One region of the Streptomyces sp. NPDC053431 genome, then DNA from elsewhere that is predicted to be linked to it. Evidence: riboswitches for the same ligand, from Rfam matches in the RefSeq annotation. Region 1 holds a riboswitch; the other holds the start of a gene.
What was found. Region 1 has a riboswitch for glycine ahead of gcvT (glycine cleavage system aminomethyltransferase GcvT). Riboswitches for the same ligand answer to the same signal wherever they lie in the genome.
Positions count from the first base shown of each region.

Region 2: another riboswitch for glycine. It lies ahead of gcvP (aminomethyl-transferring glycine dehydrogenase); the one in region 1 lies ahead of gcvT (glycine cleavage system aminomethyltransferase GcvT).

Region 1 covers NZ_JBITXX010000009.1:276,617-284,883, reverse strand. Annotated here, with positions in the region: gene ACIGXE_RS22735 (L-serine ammonia-lyase) at 1-681, opposite strand, end outside; gene glyA (serine hydroxymethyltransferase) at 847-2,106, opposite strand; gene gcvH (glycine cleavage system protein GcvH) at 2,131-2,508, opposite strand; gene gcvT (glycine cleavage system aminomethyltransferase GcvT) at 2,622-3,755, opposite strand; glycine riboswitch at 3,914-4,013, opposite strand; gene ACIGXE_RS22715 (AAA family ATPase) at 4,168-4,842, shown strand; gene ACIGXE_RS22710 (enhanced serine sensitivity protein SseB) at 4,942-5,679, shown strand; gene ACIGXE_RS22705 (enhanced serine sensitivity protein SseB C-terminal domain-containing protein) at 5,777-6,568, shown strand; gene ACIGXE_RS22700 (ABC transporter permease) at 6,912-7,913, shown strand; gene ACIGXE_RS22695 (ABC transporter substrate-binding protein) at 8,022-8,267, shown strand, end outside.
Region 2 covers NZ_JBITXX010000032.1:11,072-19,338, reverse strand. Annotated here, with positions in the region: gene ACIGXE_RS35725 (MerR family transcriptional regulator) at 1-307, shown strand, start outside; gene ACIGXE_RS35720 (DNA polymerase IV) at 461-1,954, shown strand; gene ACIGXE_RS35715 (PRC-barrel domain-containing protein) at 2,798-3,169, opposite strand; glycine riboswitch at 3,284-3,382, shown strand; gene gcvP (aminomethyl-transferring glycine dehydrogenase) at 3,559-6,444, shown strand; gene ACIGXE_RS35705 (DUF5999 family protein) at 6,554-6,760, opposite strand; gene ACIGXE_RS35700 (hypothetical protein) at 7,063-7,683, opposite strand; gene ACIGXE_RS35695 (glutamate--cysteine ligase) at 8,167-8,267, shown strand, end outside.

The sequences.
Region 1 (8,267 bases):
GCGCGAGACGCAGGCCTGCATGACCCGCCAGATCTCCAGGAGGCCCTCGCGGATCTCCTCCTCGGTGCGCCAGGCCTTCTCGTTCTCCAGCATCAGCGAGGAGATCGACAGACCGGTCTCCTTGGTGAGGCGGAGCAGCTCGTCACCGGTGCGGAAGGGGTACTTCAGGACCGTGTCGTCGGGCACGATCGGGTTCTCGCCGGCCACGGCGTCCTCGTCCACGACGAAGCCGCCGCCGACCGAGTAGTACGTCTTCTCCAGGACGAGCGCGCCCTCGGCGTCGTACGCGAAGACCGTCATGCCGTTGGCGTGGTACGGCAGCGCCTTGCGGCGGTGCAGGATCAGGTCGTCGTCGAACGAGAACGGGATCTCGTGGGCGCCGAGCAGGTTGATCCGGCCGCTCTCCTTGATCCGCTCGAACTCGTCGTCGGCGGTCTCCACGTTCACCGTGCGCGGCGAGTGGCCCTCCAGGCCGAGCAGCACCGCCTTCGGGGTGCCGTGGCCGTGGCCGGTCGCGCCGAGGGAGCCGTACAGCTCCGCACGTACCGCGGCCGTGTGGGCGAGGAGCCCCTCGTTCTTCAGCCGGCGGGCGAACATGCGGGCCGCGCGCATCGGGCCCACCGTGTGGGAGCTCGACGGACCGATGCCGATCGAGAACAGGTCGAAGACCGAGATGGCCACGGGGGACTCCTTGTGGGGCTGGACGCCGTTGTCTGCCGGGGTGGTGCAGAACAGCAGGAAGAGCGGGAAGCGCGGAAAAGGGGTGGGGCACCGCGCTCACTGTCCAGTGTGCGCGGTGCCCCGGAGCTTTCGTACGAACGTGCGTCGTAACTAAAGCGTACGAAATTACTTCAGGCCGGGGTACAGCGGGTGCTTCTCGGCGAGAGCCGTGACCCGGGCCTTCAGGGCCTCGGCGTCGAAACCGGGCTTCAGGGTCTCGGCGATGACGTCGGCGACCTCGCGGAAGTCCTCGGCCTGGAAGCCGCGGGTGGCGAGGGCCGGCGTGCCGATGCGCAGGCCGGAGGTGACCATCGGCGGGCGCGGGTCGTTCGGAACGGCGTTCCGGTTGACCGTGATGCCCACCTCGTGGAGCCGGTCCTCGGCCTGCTGGCCGTCGAGCTCCGAGTTCCGCAGGTCGACGAGGAGCAGGTGCACGTCGGTGCCGCCGGACAGGACGGAGACGCCGTGCGCGGTGACGTCGTCCTGGACCAGGCGCTCGGCGATGATGCGGGCGCCGTCCAGGGTGCGCTGCTGGCGCTCCTTGAACTCCTCCGAGGCCGCGACCTTGAAGGAGACGGCCTTGGCCGCGATCACGTGCTCCAGCGGGCCGCCCTGGAAGCCGGGGAAGACCGAGGAGTTCAGCTTCTTCGCGAACTCCTTCTTCGCCAGGATGATGCCGCCGCGCGGGCCGCCGAGCGTCTTGTGCGTGGTGGAGGTCACCACGTCCGCGTACTCGACCGGGTTCGGGTGCAGACCTGCGGCGACCAGGCCCGCGAAGTGGGCCATGTCGACCCACAGGTAGGCCTCGACCTCGTCGGCGATCCGGCGGAACTCGGCGAAGTCCAGCTGGCGCGGGTAGGCGGACCAGCCCGCGATGATCACCTTCGGGCGGTGCTCCTTGGCGAGGCGCTCGACCTCGGCCATGTCGACCAGACCGGCCTCGTCCACGTGGTACGCGACCACGTTGAACTGCTTGCCGGAGAAGTTCAGCCGCATGCCGTGGGTGAGGTGGCCGCCGTGCGCCAGGTCGAGGCCGAGGATCGTGTCGCCGGGCTGGGCGATCGCGAACAGCGCGGCCTGGTTGGCGGAGGCGCCGGAGTGCGGCTGGACGTTGGCGTACTCGGCGCCGAACAGGTCCTTGATCCGGTCGATCGCGATCTGCTCGGCCACGTCGACGTGCTCGCAGCCGCCGTAGTAGCGGCGGCCCGGGTAGCCCTCGGCGTACTTGTTGGTGAGGACCGAGCCCTGGGCCTCCATGACCGCGACCGGAGCGAAGTTCTCCGAGGCGATCATCTCGAGGGTGGACTGCTGACGGCGGAGCTCGGCGTCGACGGCGGCGGCGACGTCCGGGTCCAGCTCGTGGAGAGGGGTGTTCAGAAGCGACATGAATCGATCCCTAGGGGGTCTCGGTTAGCCGGCGGTGAAGGCGGTGTACTCGTCGGCGGTGAGCAGGTCGTCCGGCTCGCCCGCGATGCGCACCTTGAACAGCCAGCCGCCCTCGAACGGGGCGGAGTTCACCAGCGACGGGTCGTCGACGACGTCCTGGTTCGCCTCGGTGACCTCACCGGTCACCGGGGAGTACAGCTCGCTGACGGACTTGGTCGACTCCAGCTCGCCGCACTCCTCGCCGGCGGTCACCGTGGCACCGACCTCGGGGAGCTGGACGTACACGATGTCGCCGAGGGCGTTGGCCGCGTGCTCGGTGATGCCGATCGTGGCGACGCCGTCCTCGACGGCCGACAGCCACTCGTGCTCCTTGCTGTACCGCAGCTGCTGGGGGTTGCTCATGGGGCTGATTCTCCTGGATCGGGGGAGTGCTGATGTACGTGGGTCTTGCGGGGTGAGACGTGTCCTGAGACGAATGCGTCACGTCCGGCGCCGGCGGTGCCGACGCCCCATGATCACTTCTGGCGCTTGTAGAACGGCAGCGCCACGACCTCGTACGGCTCGTGCGCGCCGCGGATGTCGACGCCGACACCCTCGGTGCCCGGCACGGCGAAGGCGGCGTCCACGTACGCCATGGCGATCGGCTTGCCCAGGGTCGGGGACGGGGCGCCGGAGGTGATCTCGCCGATGACCTCGCCGTTCGCGACGACGGACATGCCGGCGCGCGGCACCCGGCGGCCCTCGGCGACCAGGCCGACCAGCTTGCGCGGCGGGGCGGACTCGGCGCGCTCGGCGGCCTTCTCCAGCGCCTCGCGGCCCACGAAGCGGCCCTCGTTCGTGGTCTTCTCGAACTTCACGACCCGGCCCAGGCCGGCGTCGAAGGGGGTGAGCGCGGTGGTCAGCTCGTGGCCGTACAGCGGCATGCCCGCCTCCAGGCGGAGCGTGTCGCGGCAGGACAGGCCGCAGGGGATCAGGCCGACGCCCTGGCCGGCCTCGGTCAGCGCCTGCCACACGCCCTCGGCGTGCTCCGGCTTCAGGAACAGCTCGAAGCCGTCCTCGCCGGTGTAGCCGGTGCGGGCGATCAGCGCGGGGACGCCGGCGACGGTGCCGGGCAGGCCCGCGTAGTACTTCAGCCCGTCCAGGTCGGCGTCGGTGAGGGACTTGAGGATGCCGGGGGACTCCGGGCCCTGGACGGCGATCAGCGCGTACGCGTCGCGGTCGTCGCGGACCTCGGCGTCGAATCCCCCGTGAGCTGCCGCGCGGGCCACGAGCGCGTCGAGGACGACCTGGGCGTTGGAGGCGTTCGCGACGACCATGTACTCCGTCTCGCCGAGGCGGTAGACGATCAGGTCGTCGAGGATGCCGCCGTCCTCCTGGCAGATCATCGTGTAGCGGGCGCGGCCGTTGCCCACGGTGGAGATGTTGCCGACCAGGGCGTAGTCCAGGAGGTCCACGGCCTGCGGGCCCGTGACGGTGATCTCGCCCATGTGGGAGAGGTCGAAGAGGCCGGCCCGCGTGCGCACGGCGTTGTGCTCGTCGCGCTCGCTGGCGTAGCGCAGCGGCATGTCCCAGCCGGCGAAGTCGGTCATGGTCGCGCCCAGCGAACGATGCAGCGCATCGAGGGCGGTCAGACGGGGGGCAGTGCTCATGGGGTGGCTCCCGGGTCCCAGGGCGTGCAGGGCACGACGTGCATGACGGTGAGGACGATCCTCCCCATCTGTCATGGAACCTGAGAGGTTCACCGAGGGCATCCTCGGCTTGCACCTTGGGTGGGGACGCGACAGGGCGACCCGCTTTTCAGATCTGCCTCATCCACGCGGTACGGGGCCTGAGAGATTCAAGGGAGGTGCTTGCTCCTTCGGCGCCCGGGCGCACGGTGTGCCCCGGGACTCTCCCGCGCGGATTCGAGCGGCCGGTATGCGGTTGTGGGCGCTCGTGCGAGCGCCTGGCGCGCTCATCATTGCACGGCGGGTCCGCGCGGCAAATCGCTTGCGTCTCATTACCGTTTCTTTACACTTTATGGGCAAGGGTCTTTCGCGGACCCGACGGGGGGAGTGAGCGATGACGATCCAGCGCACCGGCGCCTACGCCACGAGTGCGGGCATACCCGTCCAGCGCGCGGGCGCCCGGGCCCGCGCCCGCACCCGCCGCCGCGTGCGGCTGCTGCGCGACCTGCGCGAGCGCGGCGGACGCAGTCCCCGGGTGCTCAGCTTCGCGGCCGGCGACGTGGTGGTGGTCTCCGGGCTGCCCGGGGCCGGCAAGTCGACGCTCATGCGCCGCGCCGCCGAGGGCCGCGCCGTCGACTCGCAGGACACCCGTGAGCGCTGGGAGGCCCGGCTGCCCCGCCTGCTGCCGTACGCGGTCTACCGCCCGCTGGCCCGCCTCGCCCACTACGCGGGCCTCCGCCGCGCCCTGCGTTCCGGCGCCGGCGTCGTCGTGCACGACTGCGGCACCCAGGCCTGGGTGCGCGGCTGGCTCGCCCGCGAGGCCCGGCGCCGCGGCGCGGCCCTGCACCTGATCCTGCTCGACGTCGACCCCGAGACCGCCCGGTCCGGCCAGCGCGAGCGCGGCCGGGGCGTCTCCGGCTACGCCTTCGCCCGGCACCGCCGGGCCGTCGGGCGCCTGGTCCGCACCGCCGAGGCCGGCGCCCTGCCGCCCGGCTGCGCCTCCGTCACCCTGCTCGACCGGGACGCGGCCGACACCCTGCGGAGGATCGGCTTCCGCGACGTGTCCTGAACCACTCCCGCCCTTTCACGCGTCCTTTTCGGTCACGGAGGTGCCGAGCCGCCGTTAAGGTGCTGACCGCACCGAGTGCCGGAAGGGGACGACAGAACCGTGGACGTGACGTGGCCGGGCAATGAGCTCGAGGAAGTACTGGCCGCCTCGCTCGGCAACCCCGGCGCCGGCGCCAGGCTGGTCGAGGTCCTCGGGCGCAGCCCCGTCTGGGTGCCCCTGCCCAACGGCGGCGGCCCCGACAGCCCCGAGCTCGACCTGCCCACCCTGGAGATCGAGGGCTCCCCGTACGTGCCCGTCTTCAGCTCCGAGCAGCAGTTCCTCGCCGTCGCCGGCGAGCACATGTCGTACACCGTGGCCCCCGCCCGTGACTTCGCCCGCGGTCTGCCGCCGCAGCTCGGCATCGCCGTGAACCCCGGCGGCACCGTCGGCGTCCCGCTGCCCCCGCCCGCCGTCGCCGAGCTCTGCCGGTCCGGCCGCACCGCCCTCGACGGGCCCGCCAGCGGCGGCCGCGTCCGCCTCTTCGAGCCCGACTGGCAGGACGACCCGGTCGACTTCCTCGCCGCCGCCTCCGCCGAGTTCGAGGCCACCGGCGTGGTCGCCACCGCCCGCCGCACGCTGGCCAGCGTCGAGGGCACCGAACCCGCCCTCTTCGTCGGCGTGCAGCTCACCGGCCCCGAGGCCGACCGCAACGCGCCGCTCGACGCCCTCGGCCGCGCCCTCGGCCGGGTCGAGGTCGCCTGGCCGGTCAACCTCATCCTGCTCGACGTGGCCCAGGACCCGGTGGGGGACTGGATGCTGGAGAAGGTGCGCCCCTTCTTCCAGCGCGCCGCCGTGTGACGGCCCCCCTGTTTAAGCTGAACTGATTCAGAAGTCGTTCGGAGCGATCCGGACGCCGATCCAGACCGCGTGACGGAAAAGAGGGGCGGAACCCACGGTGAGCGCGTCAGGCACCGCTGCGGCCGGGAAGGTCGAGCACACGCTGCGCCAGGTGGCGCCCGGGCGCCACGACGCCTACGAGGAACTGCTGCACGCCCTCACCGGCGGCGAGGTCTGGATGCTGCTCTGGCAGGGCGGCCCCGGCTCGCCCGACGCGCAGTACGGGAACATGGAGGTCGACGGCTACGGCTACGCGCCCTGTGTGACCTCCGCCCAGGAGCTCGCCGCCTCCGGCTGGAACCGCGCCCACGAGGTCGTCGCCGGTCTGGACATCGCCCGCGCCCTCTACCCCGACCGCTGGGGCCTCTGGCTCAATCCGCACGCCCCCGGCGGCGGTGTCGGCATCCCCTGGGCCGATCTGCGCCGCGTCGCCACCGGTCTGGGCCGGATGCCCGCCGGCCCCCTGCGGCTCTCCGAACCCGCGGTCGAGATCCCGCAGTTCTACGCCCTGCTCACGCAGAACGCCCACCGCACCCCGGCCGTCCGCTCCTTGCGCCGCGCCTGGGTGCAGCCCGTGATCGGCTCCCCGTACCTCGCCATCGGCCTCGACCTGTACGACTCCTCGCCGGCCTCCGTCGAGGCGGTCCGGGCGATGATGCACCGCACGGTGGCCGCCGTCCCCGACGGCCTGCCGGTCTCCACGGTCGCCATGTCCGACACGTACGACCCGGTCGCGATGTGGCTGCAGGCCCACGCGCGCCCCTTCTACGACCGTGACGCGCACGCCGCCCCGGCGGCTCCGCCCGCCCCCGGCTACGGCTACCCCCCGGCCGCGCCCCGCACGTACTGAAACGTCCCTTTCCGGCCTTCCTGCCCCCCTCGCCGCCCGCCCTGTCACCCCTATACGCTCACGCGCGGCAGGAGTTGGGGCACATGTCCGATCTGGTCGAATAGCGGCCGAGATGGTCCGCTCACGCGCGCGCGACGTCCGGATAACGGAAGACAACGCACCGCATCACGTTTGAGCAAACATTCCCCGCGGGGTCTGGCGGGTGATCGCGGGCGCATTGAAGACTCCCCGGAACACCAGGCGTTCGGCCCCTCAGGGCCGGTGCCAGCAGTTGTTCCACCGAGCCGCTACCCGCGGCGGGCAAGGGCCGGCGACCCGGCGGCCGAGAGGGGTCCTCACCACGATGACGGCACCACTGCACGAGACGAGTGCGGCCGAAGACGCCGCCGCCGTCGACGCCGTGCCCGACGCGCCGGCCAAGGCGATCGAGGGCCGTTCCCCCTGGCAGATCGCGTGGGCCAGGCTCAAGCGCGACAAGCTCGCCCTCGCGGGCGCGTTCATCGTCATCTTCCTGGTCCTGGTCGCGATCTTCGCCCCGGTCATCGTCGGCCTCCTCGGCCACCCGCCGGACGAGTTCCACGAGGACCAGATCGACCCGCTGTTCGGCACTCCGATCGGCTCCTGGGGCGGCGTGAGCTCCGACTTCCTCTTCGGGGTCGAGCCGGTCAACGGCCGCGACGTCTTCAGCCGGATCGTCTACGGCGCCCGGATCTCGCTGCTCGTCGCCTTCCTGGCCGCCCTCTTCGCGGTGGCCCTCGGCACCGTCCTCGGCATCATCGCCGGCTACTTCGGCGGCTGGATCGACGCGGCGCTCAGCCGGGTCATGGACGTGATGCTCGCCTTCCCGCAGCTGCTCTTCACCATCGCGCTGGTCTCGGTGCTGCCCAACCAGCTCCTCGGCCTCGACGGCTCGGGCGTCCGCATCGCCGCCCTGGTCCTCGTGATCGGCTTCTTCGGCTGGCCGTACGTCGGCCGCATCGTCCGCGGCCAGACCCTCAGCCTGCGCAACCGCGAGTACGTGGAGGCCGCGCAGAGCCTCGGCGCCGGCCGGTTCTACATCCTGCGCCGTGAGCTGCTGCCCAACCTGATCGCCCCGATCACCGTCTACGCGACGCTGATGATCCCCACCAACATCCTCACCGAAGCGGCGCTCAGCTTCCTCGGCGCGGGTGTGAAGCCGCCCACGGCCTCCTGGGGCCAGATGCTCTCGACGGCCATCACGACCTACGAGTCGGACCCGCTGTTCATGGTGATCCCCGGCCTCGCGATCTTCATCACCGTGCTTGCGTTCAACCTCTTCGGCGACGGCGTGCGCGACGCGCTCGACCCGAAGGGCTCCCGCTGACCGTACGCCGTTCACCGCAAGACCAGCCCCTGCCGCTGTCGACAGGAGGCACATCCCCCAACGGCGGACCACCGTAACGGCCGCCACTACTTCGGAGGTTGCTCGACCATGACTCTGAACAGCTCCCAGAGGCGCAGAATCGCCGCGGGCGCGCTGCTCGCCGCGGCCACGATGGTCGTCACCACCGCCTGTGGCGGCGGCAACGGCGGCAGCGGTGGCGGCAAGGGCAAGGACGGCGCGGCCGGCTTCAACGCCGGTGTGAACCAGGTCGCCAGCCCCTCCGACAAGAAGGGCGGCGAGCTGAAGTTCATCGGCTCGCAGGAGGCCGACAGCTGGGACCCGCAGCGCGGCTAC
Region 2 (8,267 bases), on a different contig from region 1:
GGGTGTCGCCCTCCAGAACATCCGCGCCGCCGTGCAGCACCTGCGGGCCCGCGGCTTTCGCGACCTGGAGCGCATGACGCTCATGAGCGACGGCGCGACCGTCTACGAGTGCTCCTCGCCCGACGAGGTCGTCGACCTGCTCCAGGGCGGGCAGGGCGTTTTCGGCATCGCCGTGGGGGTGGTCTGGCGGGACGTCGAGGCGGCGCTGTCGCAGCTGCACGGCGAGCGCGTGGACACCGGCGAGACGCTGATCGGGCACAACCCGGCGGACGAGCTGGCGCGACGGCGGAGGGACCGGGCGGTCTGAGGCGGGCCGGCGGAGGGACGGGGCGGGCGGTCCGAGCGGGCCGGCAGGTCGGGCGCGGCCGTGTCCGGAGCGCCCGGGTGCCGCGGGCCCGGACGAGCCGGCTCCTCCTCGCGTACGGGCCGATTGTCAGTGGCGTAGGGCAGCATCGGACGTGTGAGAGCCGCGCCCACGATCCTGCATCTCGACATGGATGCCTTCTTCGCCGCCGCCGAGCAGGCGTCGAAGCCCAGCCTTCGGGGAAAACCCGTGGTCGTGGGCGGGCTCGGGCCGCGTGGCGTCGTCGCCACCGCGTCCTACGAGGCACGGCGCTTCGGTGTGCACTCCGCGATGCCGATGGCGCAGGCGCGGCGCCTCGCCCCCAACGCGGCGTACCTGGTGCCCCGCTTCGCCTTCTACCGGGCCATCAGCGGTCAGGTCATGGAGCTGCTGGGGCGGCTCTCGCCGCTCGTGGAGCCGCTCAGCCTGGACGAGGCCTTCGTCGACCTGGAGGCCGGGGGAGTCGCCGAGGACAGCGCGAGCGCGCGGGCCGCGGGGGAGCAGCTGCGTCGCGACATCCTCGCCGTGACGGGGCTGACCGGGTCCGTCGGGCTCGCCGGGTCGAAGATGCTGGCGAAGATCGCCTCCGAGGAGGCGAAGCCGGACGGTCTCGTGCTCATCGAGCCGGGGACGGAGCGGGAGCTGCTCGGGCCGCGCTCGGTGCGCATCATTCCCGGGATCGGCCCGGCGACCGGGGAGCATCTGCGGCGGGCCGGGATCGTCACGGTCACCGATGTCGTGGAGGCGGGCGAGGACGAGCTCGTACGGCTCCTGGGGCGCGCCCACGGTGCCTCCCTGTACCGGATGGCCCTCGGGCACGACGACCGCCCTGTGGTGGCCGAGAGGGACGCCAAGTCGGTGTCGGTCGAGGACACCTTCGACGTTGACCTGCACGACCGGCTGCGGATCCGCCTGGAGGTGGAACGGCTGGCGGAGCGGTGCGTGGCGCGGTTGCGGGGCTCGGGGCACTCGGGCCGGACGATCGTCCTGAAGGTGCGGCGCTACGACTTCTCGACGCTCACGAGGTCCGAGACGCTGCGGGGGCCGACGGACGACCCGATGGTGGTGCGGGAGGCGGCGGCGCGGCTGCTCGAGCTGGTGGACACGACCGGTGGGGTGCGGTTGCTCGGCGTGGGGGTGAGCGGGCTCGCGGACTACACGCAGGAGGACCTGTTCGCGCAGGCGGAGGCGGAGGCGGAGGCGCGGGAGGCGGAGCTCGGGGATGAGGGGGAGGGCAGGGGCGGGGGCCCTGCCGCGGGCTCCTCGGCGGGCGGCGAGGAGCGTGTCGCCGGGGCTGGGGCTGGGGCTGGGGCTGGGGCTGGGGCCGGGGCCGGGGCCGAGGGCGACGCGGGCGCGGGCGCGGTTCCGGCGGCGCCTCCGACGGCCACGGAGACGGCCGAGCGGCGGTGGGCCGCCGGGCACGATGTGCGGCACGCGGTGTACGGGGCGGGGTGGGTGCAGGGCAGTGGCGTCGGGCGGGTCACGGTCCGCTTCGAGGAGCCGACGTCCGCGCCGGGCCGCGTTCGGACGTTCCCGGTCGACGACCCGGATCTGGAGCCCTCGGAGCCGTTGCCGTTGGTGCCGGGTGGGGCGACGGGGGCGGCGGCCTAGCCGTCGGGGCGGCCTGCGGCCGGGCGGTGTTTCCCACCCGCACCGCCCGTGCGGGTGGGTGGGCAGTGGTGCGGGTTTTGCCGTGGGGCGCTGGGCGCCATCGGCGGCTGCCGGTCCTTGGCGGCCTGCGGCCGGGGCGGTGCTTCCCACCCCACCCGCACCGGTCCTGCGGGTGGGGGAAGAGGTGCGGGCTTTCCCTTTCGGGCTGAGCGCCGGCGGCGGCCGGTCAGTGGCGGCCTGCCGCCGGGTGGGCCGGCTGCTTCGCCCCTGGTCGGGGTCGATCGACTGCCACAGTCCCGAAGGGGGGTCGCCCCGCGTCGCCCCCACGGCTCGGCGAGCGGGGCCGGTCGTCCGCCCGGCCTGAGCGGGTGATCGGGTGTCCGCGCCGCCCCGGCCTGAGCGGGTGATCGGGTGTCCGCGCCGCCCCGCCCTGTGCGGTCGATCCAGCGTCCGCCGCCTCCGCCCCACCGCCCCGCGCGGGGCGGAGGCGGCGCGCCCAGCCTGCGGGTGCCGTGGCTGGAAGGCCCCGCGCAAGGCCGCTCTCGGCCCTCAGCCTGCGGGTGCCGCGGTCGGCCGCCGGCCGCTGCCCGGTCGTGGTCGTGGTCGGGTCGAGGCCGGTCAGTCGGTCGGCCGTCCGGGTGACCCCGGGTGCGGCTGCCGCTGGCCGTTCGGGGTGACCCCGGTCGCGGCTGCCGCTGGCCGTTCAGGGTGACCCTGGGCGCGGCTGCCGCTGGCCGTTCGCGTGGCCCCGGGCGCGGCTGTCACTGGCCGCTCAGGATGCCCCCGGGCGCGGCGGCTGCTGGGGCCGGGGGGAGAGAGGGGCTGGTGCGCGCGGTGGGTGGGTCAGGTTTCTTCCTGGCCTGCGAGGTGGCCGAAGTCTCTCGGGGTGTCCTGGGGTGGGGGCGGGAGGGCCAGGCTGTAGTGGCGGTAGAGCTGGAGTTCCTGTTCGGGGGAGAGGTGGCGGCCCACGCCGAAGTCGGGGGCGTCCTTGATGAGGGCGCGGTCGTAGGGGATGTGGAGGGCGTCGTTCACGAAGGCGCTCGGCTCCAGGGGGACGAAGGCGTCCCGGCTGAACAGGCCCGTGCGTACGGCCGCCCATTCGGGGACTCCGGTCGCGTCGTCCAGGTACACCTCGTCCACGGTGCCGATCTTGTGTCCGTTCCGGTCGAACGCCTTGCGGCCGATCAGGCTGCGCGGATCGATATCGGTCTGCACGGTCCCTCCAACTGGTCGCAACTCCTCTACAAGCACTACGAAAGTGCACATCTGGGATGTCGGCCACTTGAGCGATGGAAGAAGGAACGGCGCTGGTAGGCTGGCTGTGGCTGTCGACCCCGCGCGGGAGAGTCCTCCGAGGAAACCTTTCGGAGGCGCCGAAGGAGCAAATCCTCCCCGGAATCTCTCAGGCCCCTGTACCGCGCGGACGAGGTCACTCTGGAAAGCAGAGAGGGTGCGACGGCATCCACTCTCACCGACGGTGAAAGCCGGCGCGCCGCGAGGCAGGCCGGTGAAGCTCTCAGGTTTGGATGACAGAGGGGGAGGCCGTCCGGGCACCCGCGCCGTGGTGCCCCTCGCAGGTCGTGACGACCAGGAGGCCCCCGTACATGACCGCCAACCGCACTCCGCTCTCCGAGCTCGAGCAGGGCATCCCCTTCGAGCAGCGGCACATCGGACCCGACGCCGAGGCGCGGGCCAAGATGCTCGCCCAGGTCGGTTACGGCTCCCTCGACGAGCTCACGGCCGCCGCCGTTCCGGACGTCATCAAGAACGCCGAGGCCCTGGCGCTTCCGGCGGCCCGCACCGAGGCCGAGGTGCTCGCCGAGCTGCGCGCGCTCGCCGACCGCAACCAGGTGCTCGCGCCGATGATCGGCCTGGGGTACTACGGCACGTTCACCCCGCCCGTCATCCTCCGGAACGTGATGGAGAACCCGGCCTGGTACACGGCCTACACGCCGTACCAGCCGGAGATCTCCCAGGGCCGTCTCGAGGCCCTGCTCAACTTCCAGACCATGGTCGCCGACCTGACCGGGCTGCCCACCTCCGGCGCCTCCCTCCTCGACGAGGGCACCGCCGCCGCCGAGGCCATGGCGCTCTCCCGACGTGTGGGGAAGGTCAAGGGCGGGGTCTACCTGATCGACGCCGACGCGCTGCCGCAGACCATCGCCGTGATCGAGACGCGCGCCGAGCCCACCGGGGTCGAGGTCGTCGTCGCCGACCTGAGCGCCGGCATCCCGGCCGAGGTCGCCGAGCGGGGCGTCTTCGGCGTCCTCCTGCAGTACCCGGGTGCCTCCGGTGCCATCCGTGACATCAAGCCGGTCATCGACCAGGCCCACGAGCTCGGCGCGATCGTCACCGTCGCCGCCGATCTGCTCGCGCTGACCCTGCTGGCCTCGCCCGGTTCGCTCGGCGCCGACATCGCCGTCGGCACCACCCAGCGCTTCGGCGTGCCCATGGGCTTCGGCGGTCCCCACGCCGGTTACATGGCCGTCCAGGACAAGCACGCCCGCTCCCTGCCCGGCCGCCTCGTCGGCGTCTCCGTCGACGCCGATGGCAACAAGGCCTACCGCCTGGCCCTGCAGACCCGCGAGCAGCACATCCGCCGCGAGAAGGCCACCAGCAACATCTGTACCGCTCAGGTGCTGCTCGCCGTCATGGCCGGCATGTACGCCGTCTACCACGGCCCCGAGGGCCTCAAGGGCATCGCGCAGCGCACGCACCGGTACGCCGCGATCCTCGCCGCCGGACTGCGCGCCGGAGGGGTCGAGCTCACCCAGGGCGCCTTCTTCGACACCCTCACCGCCCGCGTCCCGGGCCGCGCCGACGCCGTCGTCGCCGCCGCCCGCGAGGCCGGCGTCAACCTCTACCGCGTCGACGCCGACCACGTGTCCGCGTCCTGCGACGAGACCACCACGCGTGCCCAGCTGGCCGCGGTCTGGTCCGCCTTCGGCGTGACCGCCGACATCGAGGCCCTCGACGCCGTCACCGAGGACGCGCTGCCCGGCGACGCGCTGCGCACCGACACGTACCTGACCCACCCGGTCTTCCACGCGCACCGCTCCGAGACCTCGATGCTGCGCTACCTGCGCAAGCTGGCCGACCGCGACTACGCGCTCGACCGCGGCATGATCCCGCTCGGCTCCTGCACCATGAAGCTGAACGCGACCACCGAGATGGAGCCGGTGACCTGGCCCGAGTTCGGTCAGATCCACCCGTTCGCCCCGGTCGAGCAGGCGCAGGGCTACCTCACGCTCATCACCGAGCTGGAGGAGCGCCTCGCCGAGGTCACCGGCTACGACAAGGTGTCGATCCAGCCGAACGCCGGCTCCCAGGGCGAGCTGGCCGGTCTGCTCGCGGTGCGCGCCTACCACCGCGCCAACGGCGACCTGCAGCGCACCATCTGCCTCATCCCGTCCTCCGCGCACGGCACCAACGCCGCCTCCGCGGTGATGGCCGGCATGAAGGTCGTCGTCGTCAAGACGGCGGAGGACGGCGAGGTCGACGTCGAGGACCTGCGCGCCAAGATCGAGCAGTACCGTGACGAGCTCGCCGTACTGATGATCACCTACCCGTCCACGCACGGTGTGTTCGAGGAGCACGTCGCCGACATCTGCGCGGCCGTGCACGACGCCGGCGGCCAGGTCTACGTCGACGGCGCCAACCTCAACGCCCTGGTCGGCCTCGCCAAGCCGGGCCACTTCGGCGGCGACGTCTCGCACCTCAACCTGCACAAGACCTTCTGCATCCCGCACGGCGGCGGCGGCCCCGGCGTCGGCCCGGTCGCGGTGCGCGCGCACCTCGCCCCGTACCTGCCCAACCACCCGCTGCAGCCTTCGGCCGGTCCCGAGACCGGCGTCGGTCCGATCTCGGCCGCCCCGTGGGGCTCCGCCGGCATCCTGCCGATCTCGTGGTCGTACGTGCGCCTGATGGGCGGCGAGGGCCTCAAGCGCGCCACCCAGGTGGCCGTGCTCGCGGCGAACTACATCGCCAAGCGCCTGGAGCCGCACTACCCGGTGCTCTACACCGGCCCGGCCGGCCTGGTCGCCCACGAGTGCATCGTCGACCTGCGCCCGCTGTCGAAGTCGACCGGCGTCAGCGTCGACGACATCGCCAAGCGTCTGATCGACTACGGCTTCCACGCGCCGACCATGTCGTTCCCGGTGGCCGGCACGCTGATGATCGAGCCCACCGAGTCCGAGGACCTGGTCGAGCTCGACCGCTTCTGCGACACGATGATCGCGATCCGCGCCGAGATCGAGAAGGTCGGCTCCGGCGTCTGGCCGGCCGACGACAACCCGCTGCGCAACGCCCCGCACACGGCGGCGGCCCTGGGCGGCGAGTGGAACCACGCGTACACCCGTGAGGAGGCGGTCTTCCCGGCCGGCGTCTCCACCGCGGACAAGTACTGGCCGCCGGTCCGCCGCATCGACGGCGCTTTCGGCGACCGCAACCTGGTCTGCTCCTGCCCGCCGCTGGACGAGTACGACAACTGAGGCGTGGCATGACGGTCCGGGCACGGGTCCGGGCATGACACGAGGGCCGGTTCGGAGATCTCTCCGGGCCGGCCCTCGGCGTTCCTCGTCCTGCGCGGCGGCGGCTTCTTCAGGCCGCCGTCGTCACCCGGGCCGCCGTCAGCGGGCGGTGCGGGGCGATGATCTGCCCGTCCGGCAGCAGCTCACCGGTGTCCTCGAAGAGCAGGACACCGTTGCACAGCAAACTCCAGCCCTGCTCCGGGTGGTGCGCCACGAGTCGGGCGGCCTCCCGGTCGGCGGAGTCGGCGGTGGGACAGGCAGGCTGGTGCTGGCACATGGGTGGATTCTTTCGCTGCGTCGTGGTGGATGTCCTGCGGCTCTTCGTAGGCATGGCCGCCCCCGTCGGTCGGTTCGGTTCCGGTCCCAGTCTTGCCCTACGGACGGCGTTCCGCAGGTATTTCGCGGCAGCTCGTCCTCTCCGGGGAAGACGCATCACCCGCAGGGGCGGTTCAGGTCAACTGCACCGTCTCTTCGGGGGGTTCGGGGTGGTCCCAGTGGGCTAGTCCGAACGTGACCCTCCTCGGACAGCAGTGCGCCCCGGGACCGTACGGGCCCCGGGGCGCGGGTGGCGGCCGCGGATCAGGCGGGTGCCGGCTCCCCGAGCAGCGGCGGGGGTGTCAGCCGCAGACCGATCACGGGCAGCAGGTCGGCCAGCCGGTAGGGACGGTTGGCGGCGATCCCGGGCGGCGCGGGGGCGAGCGGGACCAGGAGGTCGTCCGGTCCGGGCTCGGTGGTGGCGCCGTCCGCCTCCGTGTCGGTGTGCAGCCAGAGCGTCAGCATGTAGAGCCCCGGTACGGAGAGCAGCCGCGGCTGGTACGGGGTCGCCAGCGCGTCGGCCTGGATCAGGGCCCGCTCGGTGGCCGTGACGTAGGGCCCCTCGAAGAAGTGCGAGAAGGACCAGCCGTCGGGGGTGAGCATCGTGTCGCCGGCGGCGATCGCCCGGTCCCCGTTCCGGATGAGGAAGCGCCAGCCGGCCAGCCGGGTGCGGGGTGGCTGCGGCCCCGTCGCGGCGGCCGCTCCGGGGCCGCCGGGACTGGCGGGCAGCCCGAGAACATGCACGGGCAGGGGGAGTTCGGGGCTCAGCGGTCCCTGTGCGGCCCGCAGGGCCGGGGTGCGGGGTTCACGGACCGCCGAGGGCGAGCCGAGGGCCGCGAGGACACTGCGGAGAGCCGGCGCGGGGGCCGGGGAGGGTCGGAGCATGATGGGTCGCCTCTCACTCAGGAGACACGGTGACGCGTGGGCAGGTACGACGGCGCTGTCAGCGACGGGGCCAGAGAGGGGGGCCATGGGTGCATGGCCGTGCGCCAACACTCTGCCTCGTGCGCGGAGTTTATACGACACGTGTTCACACAGTGTTTCCGGTAGACGGCCCCGATATTCCTGACAAGGCGTCATCCGGTCTTATTTCCCAGGAGATTCCGTGGAATGCGTGCGTCCGGTGGAACGCCTGCCTGCACTTTCCGTGGAGGGCCGGTCGGCCGAATCTCGCCCCCACCCCACGAGACAATATGACATTGGTATATGTCGATTGCCCGTTGCCTTCGGGGACTGCCCCTGGAGAAAGCCGGTCCAGACTATCCGCCGACACCTCGGTTTCACAGGCGTTGTCGATCAATGCACTGGGCATCATCGTCCGTGACGCTCGCGGCCGTCGTGGCGGCTGCCCACTGGGAGGGACGCTCGATGGGGGAGAAGGTCGTGGCCGACGGGTTCGGCCCGTCCGACCGGCAGCACTACCGCCGAAAGCTCCAGCAATGCCTCGCCGCCCTCGCGCGGCTGCTCGC